DNA from 3 places in the Shewanella sp. N2AIL genome. Region 2 is predicted to be linked to each of the others. Evidence: predicted binding sites of a transcription regulator. Region 2 holds the regulator's gene; each other region holds the start of a gene.
The links. The regulator sigma-54, encoded in region 2, starts transcription at its own class of promoters, with help from an activator protein. The targets are predictions, from matches to a motif close to GTTGGCACGNNNNTNGNNT.
Positions count from the first base shown of each region.

Region 1: the regulator sigma-54 is predicted to act here: its motif matches at 1,643-1,661, upstream of MO387_RS12525 (TorF family putative porin).
Region 3: the regulator sigma-54 is predicted to act here: its motif matches at 1,244-1,262, upstream of MO387_RS03595 (flagellar hook-length control protein FliK).

Region 1 is NZ_JALBYT010000019.1:49,510-52,689, forward strand. Features, by position in the region: gene MO387_RS12510 (hypothetical protein) at 1-155, shown strand, start outside; gene MO387_RS12515 (response regulator) at 239-1,036, shown strand; gene MO387_RS12520 (HU family DNA-binding protein) at 1,196-1,468, shown strand; gene MO387_RS12525 (TorF family putative porin) at 1,759-2,451, shown strand; gene rimK (30S ribosomal protein S6--L-glutamate ligase) at 2,559-3,180, opposite strand, start outside.
Region 2 is NZ_JALBYT010000011.1:88,003-91,182, reverse strand. Features, by position in the region: gene lptA (lipopolysaccharide transport periplasmic protein LptA) at 1-443, shown strand, start outside; gene lptB (LPS export ABC transporter ATP-binding protein) at 440-1,171, shown strand; gene MO387_RS08780 (RNA polymerase factor sigma-54) at 1,279-2,757, shown strand; gene hpf (ribosome hibernation promoting factor) at 2,786-3,073, shown strand; gene ptsN (PTS IIA-like nitrogen regulatory protein PtsN) at 3,076-3,180, shown strand, end outside.
Region 3 is NZ_JALBYT010000003.1:115,702-118,881, forward strand. Features, by position in the region: gene MO387_RS03595 (flagellar hook-length control protein FliK) at 1-1,152, opposite strand, end outside; gene fliJ (flagellar export protein FliJ) at 1,411-1,857, opposite strand; gene fliI (flagellar protein export ATPase FliI) at 1,887-3,180, opposite strand, start outside.

The DNA.
Region 1 (3,180 bases), on a different contig from region 2:
ATCGTATTACCCCTGAAGATGTAAAAGTGATTGTTTCTGGTCACAATATTCCTATGTTGCCGCTGACGATAAGCATTATTGTCATTTTACTCCTGCAATATTGGATCGCATTTTCTAAGGTCACGAGTCATTATTTGACCCGTCAAACGCAGTAATGGACATTTGTTGCTAAGCTGTTACTAATCGCGTAGCTTAGCGACCCAATAAAATACTTGCGACTCTTAACTTGAAGTAGACTATGAGCCATTTATCGCCCAGTGAACTTTCCATTCTTTTGGTAGAACCTTCAGATATCCAGCGTCGAATTATTATTCAACGCTTACAACAGGAAGGCATTCTCAGCATTCAAACCGCAGAAAACATTGAAGCGGCTAAAGATATTATTGCTCGCCACAAACCCGATCTTATCGCCAGCGCCATGCATTTTGATGATGGCACCGCCATCGATCTCTTAGGCTACTTAAGGGCTAGCGCTGACTGCAAAGATATTCAATTTATGCTGGTATCGAGCGAATGTCGCCGTGAGCAACTTGAGATATTCCGCCAATCGGGTGTGGTCGCTATCCTGCCTAAGCCCTTCAGTGCCGAGCATTTAGCCACAGCCTTAAATGCCACTATCGATCTGCTCAGCCACGATGAACTCGACCTCAGTAATTTCGATGTGCAGGATGTGCGCGTATTAGTGGTCGATGATAGCCGCATGGCAAGAAACGTTATTAAACGCACTATCGGTAACCTAGGGATGAAACTGATTACCGAGGCCGAAGATGGCGCACAGGCCATAGAGTTGATGAAAAACAATATGTTTGACTTAGTGATCACTGACTACAATATGCCAAGCGTAGATGGCCTTGCGCTGACTCAATATATCCGTAATGAAAGCCAACAATCACATATTCCCATCTTGATGGTGTCTTCCGAAGCCAACGATACCCACCTCAGCAATGTATCCCAAGCGGGTGTGAATGCCTTATGCGACAAGCCCTTTGAACCCAAATTGGTAAAAAAATTACTCTATCAACTGTTAGAAGAATAAAACCAGAATAAAACTTAAGTCACGAACTGAGCAAATATTCTGCGCTTTACCGAACATCCTGCGGCACCTTAGACGCAAAAGGCTTTCCAAGCGCTAAACCTTATGGCATGTTAGGCACGCTTATTTCAAATAAATCTACGGAAAGAAGAGACAATAAAAATGAACAAAACTGAACTTATCGCCAAAATTGCAGAAAATGCCGATCTAACGAAAGTAGAAGCCGCACGCGCATTGAAGTCTTTTGAAGCAGCCATTACCGAATCAATGAAAAATGGTGACAAAATCTCCATCGTAGGCTTCGGTTCGTTTGAAACTGCGACTCGTGCAGCTCGCACCGGCCGTAACCCACAAACAGGTAAAGAAATTCAAATCGCTGAAGCGACTGTGCCTAAGTTTAAAGCGGGTAAAACCCTACGCGACAGCGTAAACTAAGCGAGAAAATTCAAAACAACGCCTCCATTGTGAGGCGTTTTTTTTGCTTTCTTCCAGTGAAATCCTGAATACTTTTTGCACAACAAGAGTGCGCCTCTGCCCCATAAGCTGGCAAATAAAAACATTTCATTAACACTTGATATTCTAATGTATTGTTTTACATATGATTGTAATAGTGGCATGTGATTAGCAAATCCCTTCTTAGAAAAAAACCAAGATGCACTAATGACCACTGCTTACTTAAGTGCGCCAATGGTGAATCGATAAATAAGTCAATCGAGGGGATGAGCATGAAGAAATCACTGTATAGCGTTTTGGCCTTATCGACGGGAATGTTACTGGCTGGCAATGCCTTTGCAGCCGTATCAGGCAACATTGGTGGTACCTCTAATTACCTATGGCGCGGTGCGACCCAAACTAAAGATGCGGTCGCAATCCAAGGTGGGATTGACTACAGCCATGATTCTGGATTTTATGCCGGCACTTGGGCATCGAATGTGGATTTTGGTGACGATACGAGCTACGAGCTAGATCTCTACGCGGGTTATGGTGGCAATATTACCGAAGACATCAGTTACGACTTTGGCTACCTCTACTACGCCTACCCAGACGCTCCTGGCAGCATTGATTTTGGTGAACTCCATGCTGCAGTGACTTGGAAGTGGCTTGAACTGGGTTACTCCCATGTCATCAATGCCGGTGACGATGTCGCCTCCGATCCGTTAGATAATAAAGATCTCAGCTATCTTGCCGCGACTGTCTCTGTGCCTCTCACTGAAAAACTTAGCTTATCAGTGCACTATGGCTACTCAAGCGGTGATGTTGTGCAATCTTGGTTTGGCGAAGATAACTATGCCGACTATAACGTCACACTCAGTGCAGATACCAGCATGGGCACAGTGTCGTTCATGGTTTCTGATACCGATCTCACCGATGATGATGCCAAACTGGTACTCGGCTATTCCTACAGCTTTGATCTCTAAGGTCTAACATTTAGAGTCTTACGTCTAAGGGCTAAGCCCTAACCTCTAAGCTCTAAGCATAAAAAACGCCACCTTAAACGGTGGCGTTTTTTTAGCGTAATCAACTATTAGGCAATAATAGGTCTATTGGTTTTACGGGCAGCGACCATTTTCTCGATATATTCAACAATAGGCTCAGTCACTGAAATCCCTGTGGTTTGTTCAATCCCTTCAATGCCTGGCGCCGAATTCACCTCAAGGATCAAAGGACCACGATTAGAGCGTAAAATATCCACCCCAGCGACCACCAATCCCATCGCTTTCACCGCCGCAATCGCCATTTTACGTTCCACTGCAGTGATTTTAACCACCTCACCACAGCCACCCAAATGCAGATTAGAGCGAAAATCCCCCTCGGGACCTTGGCGCTTCATAGAGGCGATGACCTTGTCACCGACAACAAAACAACGAATATCACTGCCATTGGATTCTTTAATGTATTCCTGCACTAAGATATTCGCTTTCAGCCCCAAGAATGCTTCTATCACGCTCTCAGCAGCCGTTTTCGTCTCAGCTAATACCACGCCAATCCCTTGAGTACCTTCGAGTAACTTAATGACTAACGGAGCGCCGCCCACCATATTGATGAGGTCGGGGATATCATTTGGCTTATTGGCAAAGCCAGTCACAGGCATACCAATCCCTTTGCGGGAGAGCAATTGCAGCGCCCGTAATTTGTCCCGAGAACGC
Region 2 (3,180 bases):
CGGCAGATATCAAGAACAACCAGATCATCTTCTTTGGTCCGGTTGAAGTCACCCAAGGTTCGATTAAAATCCATGCAGATCAACTGCGTGCATTTTCTGCCGAAGGTGAAAATAGCAAAATTTTAGTGGCCACAGGTAACCCTGCGACGTACAGCCAAGTATTAGACGATGGCCGTCCAGCCTCGGCGAGCGCGAAAGAAATTCGTTACGATATGGCGAGCCGCACCCTGACACTGAAAGGCCAAGCTTCGTTAGATCAAGCAGGTAGCCAAGTGACGGGTAATGTGATCCGCTATAACATCATCCAGCAAAAATTGATTGCAGAAAGCACAGGTAGTGGTGACGATCGCGTGATCACTATTATTCAGCCAGAAAGCTATCAAGATGATGCCAAACCAGACGCGCCAGCGGATAAACCTGTGAAAAAGCAGGACTCTAAATGACCCAAATCACCCTAAGAGCACAAAATCTGGCGAAGAGTTATAAGAGTCGCCAAGTGGTTAAAGACGTCAGTCTGACGGTAAAAACCGGTCAGGTCGTTGGCCTACTCGGCCCAAACGGTGCGGGTAAAACCACCACCTTTTACATGGTCGTCGGTCTGGTTAAAAGCGATAAAGGCCACATCTTTATCGACGATGATGATTTAACCGCAGATCCTATGCACCTGCGCGCCCGCAAAGGCATAGGTTACTTGCCGCAGGAAGCCAGTATCTTCCGTAAGCTGACCGTCCATGACAACATCATGGCCGTACTGCAAACGCGCAAAGAATTGAAGAAAGAGCAAAGGGAAGAACAACTCGAGCATCTGCTCGAAGAATTCCACATCACCCACATCCGTGACAGCCAAGGCATGTCATTGTCGGGGGGCGAACGTCGCCGTGTCGAAATTGCACGGGCGTTAGCAGCAAATCCTAAGTTCATTTTGCTCGATGAACCCTTTGCGGGTGTCGATCCTATTTCAGTTATCGACATCAAAAAGATTATCGAACAGCTCAAAAGTCGTGGCCTTGGCGTGTTGATCACAGACCACAATGTCCGCGAGACATTAGATGTGTGTGAACATGCCTATATTGTGAGTCACGGAAACCTGATTGCCGAAGGAACACCTGCAGAGATCTTAGACAATCAGCAAGTTAGGGCTGTGTACTTAGGTGAACAATTCAGGCTATAGTTAATCAAGCGGAGCCAATGAAGGCAATTTGTGCCAGCATTGGGCTCCACTCAAGATGATAACAAGCGACCTCATCCAACAATAATAACGTAGGGATCAGCGGTAACATGAAAGCGTCACTCCAGCTCAAACTGGGTCAACAGTTAACCATGACGCCACAATTACAACAGGCCATTCGTCTGTTGCAACTGTCGTCATTAGAACTGCAGCAAGAGATCCAGCAAGCCTTAGATTCTAATCCCCTTCTCGAGCTGGAAGAGGATCAATTCGACGCCACTAAAGACCCTGTAAACCAAACGCTTTCCGATACGGATTTCAGTGAATCGAGCACTCTGCCGCCAGAGAAAGACAGCTCCACCATAGACACGGCAGAGTCCTTAACCAAAGAATCCATGCCCGACGAACTCCCCATGGACACCACCTGGGATGAAGTGTTCACCGCCTCCCCTAATTCTGGCCCCGGTGGCAGTCGTGAAGATGATATGCCCTTCCAAGGTGAGACCAGTGAAGGCTTGTATGAGCACTTAGAATGGCAAAAAAACCTCACGCCGTTTTCTGAAACCGATTTAGCCATTGCTACCGCCATTATTGATGCCATCGACGATCAGGGCTATCTCACCCAAAGCACTGATGAAATCCTCGAAGCTATGGGTAATCCTGAGGTCGAACTCGACGAAGTCGAAGCCGTACTCAAGCGCATTCAACATTTTGATCCCATTGGTGTGGCCGCCCGCGATTTAAGCGAGTGCCTGCTGATCCAACTGTCGCATTTCGCCGCTGACACTCCCCATCTAGAAAATGCCCGCATGTTGATCAAAGATCATTTAGATCTGATCGCCGCCCGCGATTTTAGATTGTTGATGCGTAAGACTAAATTAAAAGAGGATGAATTAAGGGACGGCATCGCGCTTATCCAAACCCTCAATCCCCGCCCAGGTTTATTGATTACGCCCAACGATGACGAATACGTCATCCCAGATGTGTCTGTGTCGAAGAAGAATGGCCGCTGGGTGGTTGAACTTAACCCAGACTGCATGCCAAAAATCAATGTAAATCAACATTATGCATCGATGGCGCGCAGTACTAAAAACCAAGCCGATAGCCAGTTTATTCGTGGCCATCTGCAAGAGGCTAAATGGTTTATCAAAAGCCTAGAAAGCCGTAACGACACTTTACTTAAAGTTGCGAATTGCATAGTGCAATATCAGCAAGGTTTCTTCGAATACGGTGAAGAAGCCATGAAACCTATGGTGCTTAACGATATTGCCGAAGCGGTAGAAATGCATGAGTCGACCATCTCACGGGTGACGACACAGAAATACATGCATACCCCTAAGGGACTTTTTGAACTAAAATACTTCTTCTCTAGCCACGTCGGTACTGACGATGGTGGGGAGTGCTCATCCACAGCAATCAGAGCCTTCATTAAGAAACTGGTTGCAGCGGAAAACCAGAAAAAACCATTGAGCGACAGTAAGATGGCACAACTTCTGGCAGAACAAGGGATCAACGTAGCCCGCAGAACCATTGCGAAGTACCGAGAGGCTATGCTCATTCCGCCTTCTAATCAGCGTAAAAGTTTATAACCTACAGTGGATATCGGAGGACGTTTCTATGCAAATAAACCTGAGTGGACACCATGTCGAAATTACCGAATCGTTACGCGCATATGTAGAAGAAAAGTTTTCAAAACTTGAACGCCATTTCGAACAGATCAATAATGTGCACGTTGTGCTCAATGTCGAGAAAATGCAACAGATTGCCGAAGCGAGAATAAATCTTATCGGTGGTGAAGTTTTTGCTACTTCAGAGCATGCTGACATGTATGCCGCTATAGACGCCCTGATTGACAAGCTTGATCGTCAGGTTATTAAACACAAAGAGAAGTTAACAAAACACTAATAATGGAACTTTGTACCATACTGCGGCCGGAGTGCACTACCTGCGCCACTCCGGGCAGCAAGAAAAAGGTACTGGAACTCATCAGCGACTTAGTCGCTGCCCAGTAC
Region 3 (3,180 bases), on a different contig from region 2:
TGACATCGAGAGTGTATGGATTGATGATGTAGACTTAATATCTGAGAAGGTACTGCCATCATCAATAAAATTTTCATCTCGGGGAATATCCATCGCAACGGTCAATTTTGCATCTTTAAGTAATAGGTTAGCAGCCAGTTCTGGATTAAGACTCCCATCAAGATCACTTTCTGTTACAGACTGAGTAGCCGATGATTCAGAAGAAACAGCAGAACCTAAAGTATTAAGTTCAAAGGTATTTGCTGAGGTCGTAACGTTACCTGTATTGAGACTGCCCAATATCGGAGCACTCGCGGCACTAGCTGATGACTTTGGCGAAGTGCTCATCGTCGATTTTGTCGTTGAACTATTCGTTAAACCAGCTTGATTAACCACAGCGTTAAGTGTGACTTCATTCTCGACTAAAGGCTCATCTATGCTAACGCCCACTTGAGTGGTAGCGACAAGCTCTGTGTCTTCTATCTGTAATTCAGCATCATCGATCAAATTGGGGTCAATGACAGCATCTGTATCCACTGACGCTGCAATTGTATTTGGATCTATGGGGAGGATCTGAACGAGCGGCTTATCAGTCAAAGGGACTGGCTTAACATCATTATCAGCAGCAGATACAGCCACTGGCGCATCTGGCGCAGAAGAAACTAACTTTTGTAATTCAGCAGAGAAACCCACTTCATCAATCATTGCATCTGATGCCTGCTCAACATCGGCAGAAATAGCTGACACTAATGAAGGATCGATGAATACGGCCGATGTCGCATCAGCATTTTCTTCACCTGCTATGTCAGTGGTATCTTCGCCTGTCATGTCAGTGGTATCTTCAGCATTTAAAAATACCGGCGGCAAACTCTCTCCCTCTGATGCCGTTTTCTTCATGTCATTTGCCATGCTGATCTGGGCGAAGATGAGATTTACGTCAGCATCATCCGTTGATATGTCTTTATCATTTACTTTATCAGTAGAGGCGATCTGCACTTTATCGTCAGTATTCGCTGTAGCCTTTTTAGGCGCGGAAATAGAAAATGAGCTAGCGGAGACAGACGCAAGTGTAGATGAAAAGTCTTCATTATTAGACTCTTGGGAAGATGTCTTAGCGGAATTGGCCGCAGAGTTGCCTGTTTTACTCAACAGGATATTGGTCATTTGTTGCATAAGTGCTCCCAAACATCACCCAGCAGAAAAGAAAATGGCTAGGTAGAAACGTCAATTAAACACTGCGGTTGCAGGGTCATGGACTAAATCAAAGCAAATAAGATGCCAAAACTTCAGTTTTTACTGCAGCATATTGAAAAGAATAAAACTCAGGGAAAGAAGTCGAACAAATGTTCTGCACCATAAGCGGCAACAGAAAACTGAACTCATACGAGTTAGTGAATGGCAAAGATACCGATCATTTAACGCACCATTACACTAACGCTGATGACGGCGATAAAACTGCTGAGAAGCAAATTCATCGGTCATTTTCTGCTCTCGTTTTTGTTCAACAACTTGGCGCTTCTTCTCTTTACTCGCTAACAGTAATTCCACTGCCTTACGTTTTTTCTGTTTTTCCAACCAATACTGTTGTCGATATTCTTTTTGTTTTTCACCGTCGGCCACAACGCGATTTTGCTGAGTAATAGCATCATCAATCTGACGAATAAAGCGATGAAACTGGTGATAATGACTGGCGCTAATGGCTTGGCCTTGCTGGGATTGCATTTGCTTCATGTATTCTAAGCGATAGTTATTCAGTGCACTGAGTTGATTCAGCCGCTTTTGGCACTCTAACTGCGCCGACTTTAACAATAATGCCGCTTGTTCTTCGGCATCATTGGCGAGCTTTAACACTAACAACAAGGGATCGGCGTTAGCCATACTAGACCTCGATTAATTCGATGACGCCATTATTTGCACTGAGCGGCAAGTTGCCCGAGCATGACTTGGCTATCGGTAAAACTGAATGCATCACGCATGGTTTGGCGTAAAAAAGCATTCATCGCCGGCTGTAATCGTATCGCATTATCGATTCGAGGATCGCTTCCTTGAGCATAAGCGCCAATTGAAATCAAATCCCGATTTTGCTGATACAAGGAATAAGTTTGTTTCACGCGGCGCATCGCTTCCAAATGTTCATTGGAGATCACCATAGGCGCGACTCGGCTAATGGAGGCTTCGATATCAATGGCAGGATAGTGCCCAGAGTCCGCAAGCGAACGTGACAAGACTATGTGACCATCGAGGATCGCCCGCGATGCATCGGCAATGGGATCCTGTTGATCGTCCCCTTCCGTCAACACAGTATAAAATGCCGTAATTGAACCTTGACCTGGGCCACCGTTGCCGGCGCGCTCAACTAAACGCGGCAGCTTGGCAAACACTGAAGGCGGATAGCCTTTGGTGGCAGGCGGCTCACCCACAGCCAAAGCAATTTCCCGCTGCGCTTGGGCGTAGCGCGTCAAACTATCCATTAATAACAAGACGTTATAGCCTAAATCGCGGAAATATTCGGCAATACGAGTCGAGGTTTCACAGGCGCGCAAGCGCATCAGCGGCGAGGTATCTGCAGGCGCGGCAACAACAACAGAACGCGCTCGACCTTTGTCCCCAAGAATTTCTTCAATAAACTCTTTTACTTCACGGCCACGTTCGCCCACCAGCCCAACCACAATAATATCGGCAGTGGTACCGCGGGTCATCATGCCTAAGAGCACACTCTTACCCACACCAGAACCGGCAAACAAGCCCATACGTTGGCCTTTACCCACAGTCAGCATGGCATTAATGGCGCGAACGCCAACGTCCAGCGGCTCGGTAATAGCACGGCGAGATAAGGGGTTAATGGCAGCGCTATGTCTTGGCGCTTGTTGATCAGTCTGCAACGCACCTAAACCATCTAAAGGCACGCCGTTACCATCGAGCACGCGCCCTAACAGGGACAAGCCGACATTGAGTCCAGTTTGTTCCCCTAAAGGAACCACCCGGGCACCGGGTAATACCCCACGTAATTCTTCGATAGGCATTAAATAAAGGAGTTCACCATCAAAGCCGACAACTTCGGCAATTAACTCGCCCGCCATAGTTTCGATGGAACATAAGCTGCCTACAGGCGCGCGGCAACCGCTCGCCTCTAAGGTTAAGCCAACAACACGCACCAGCTGACCACTGGCGACAGCACGAAATGGCGGCACTTTATCCTGA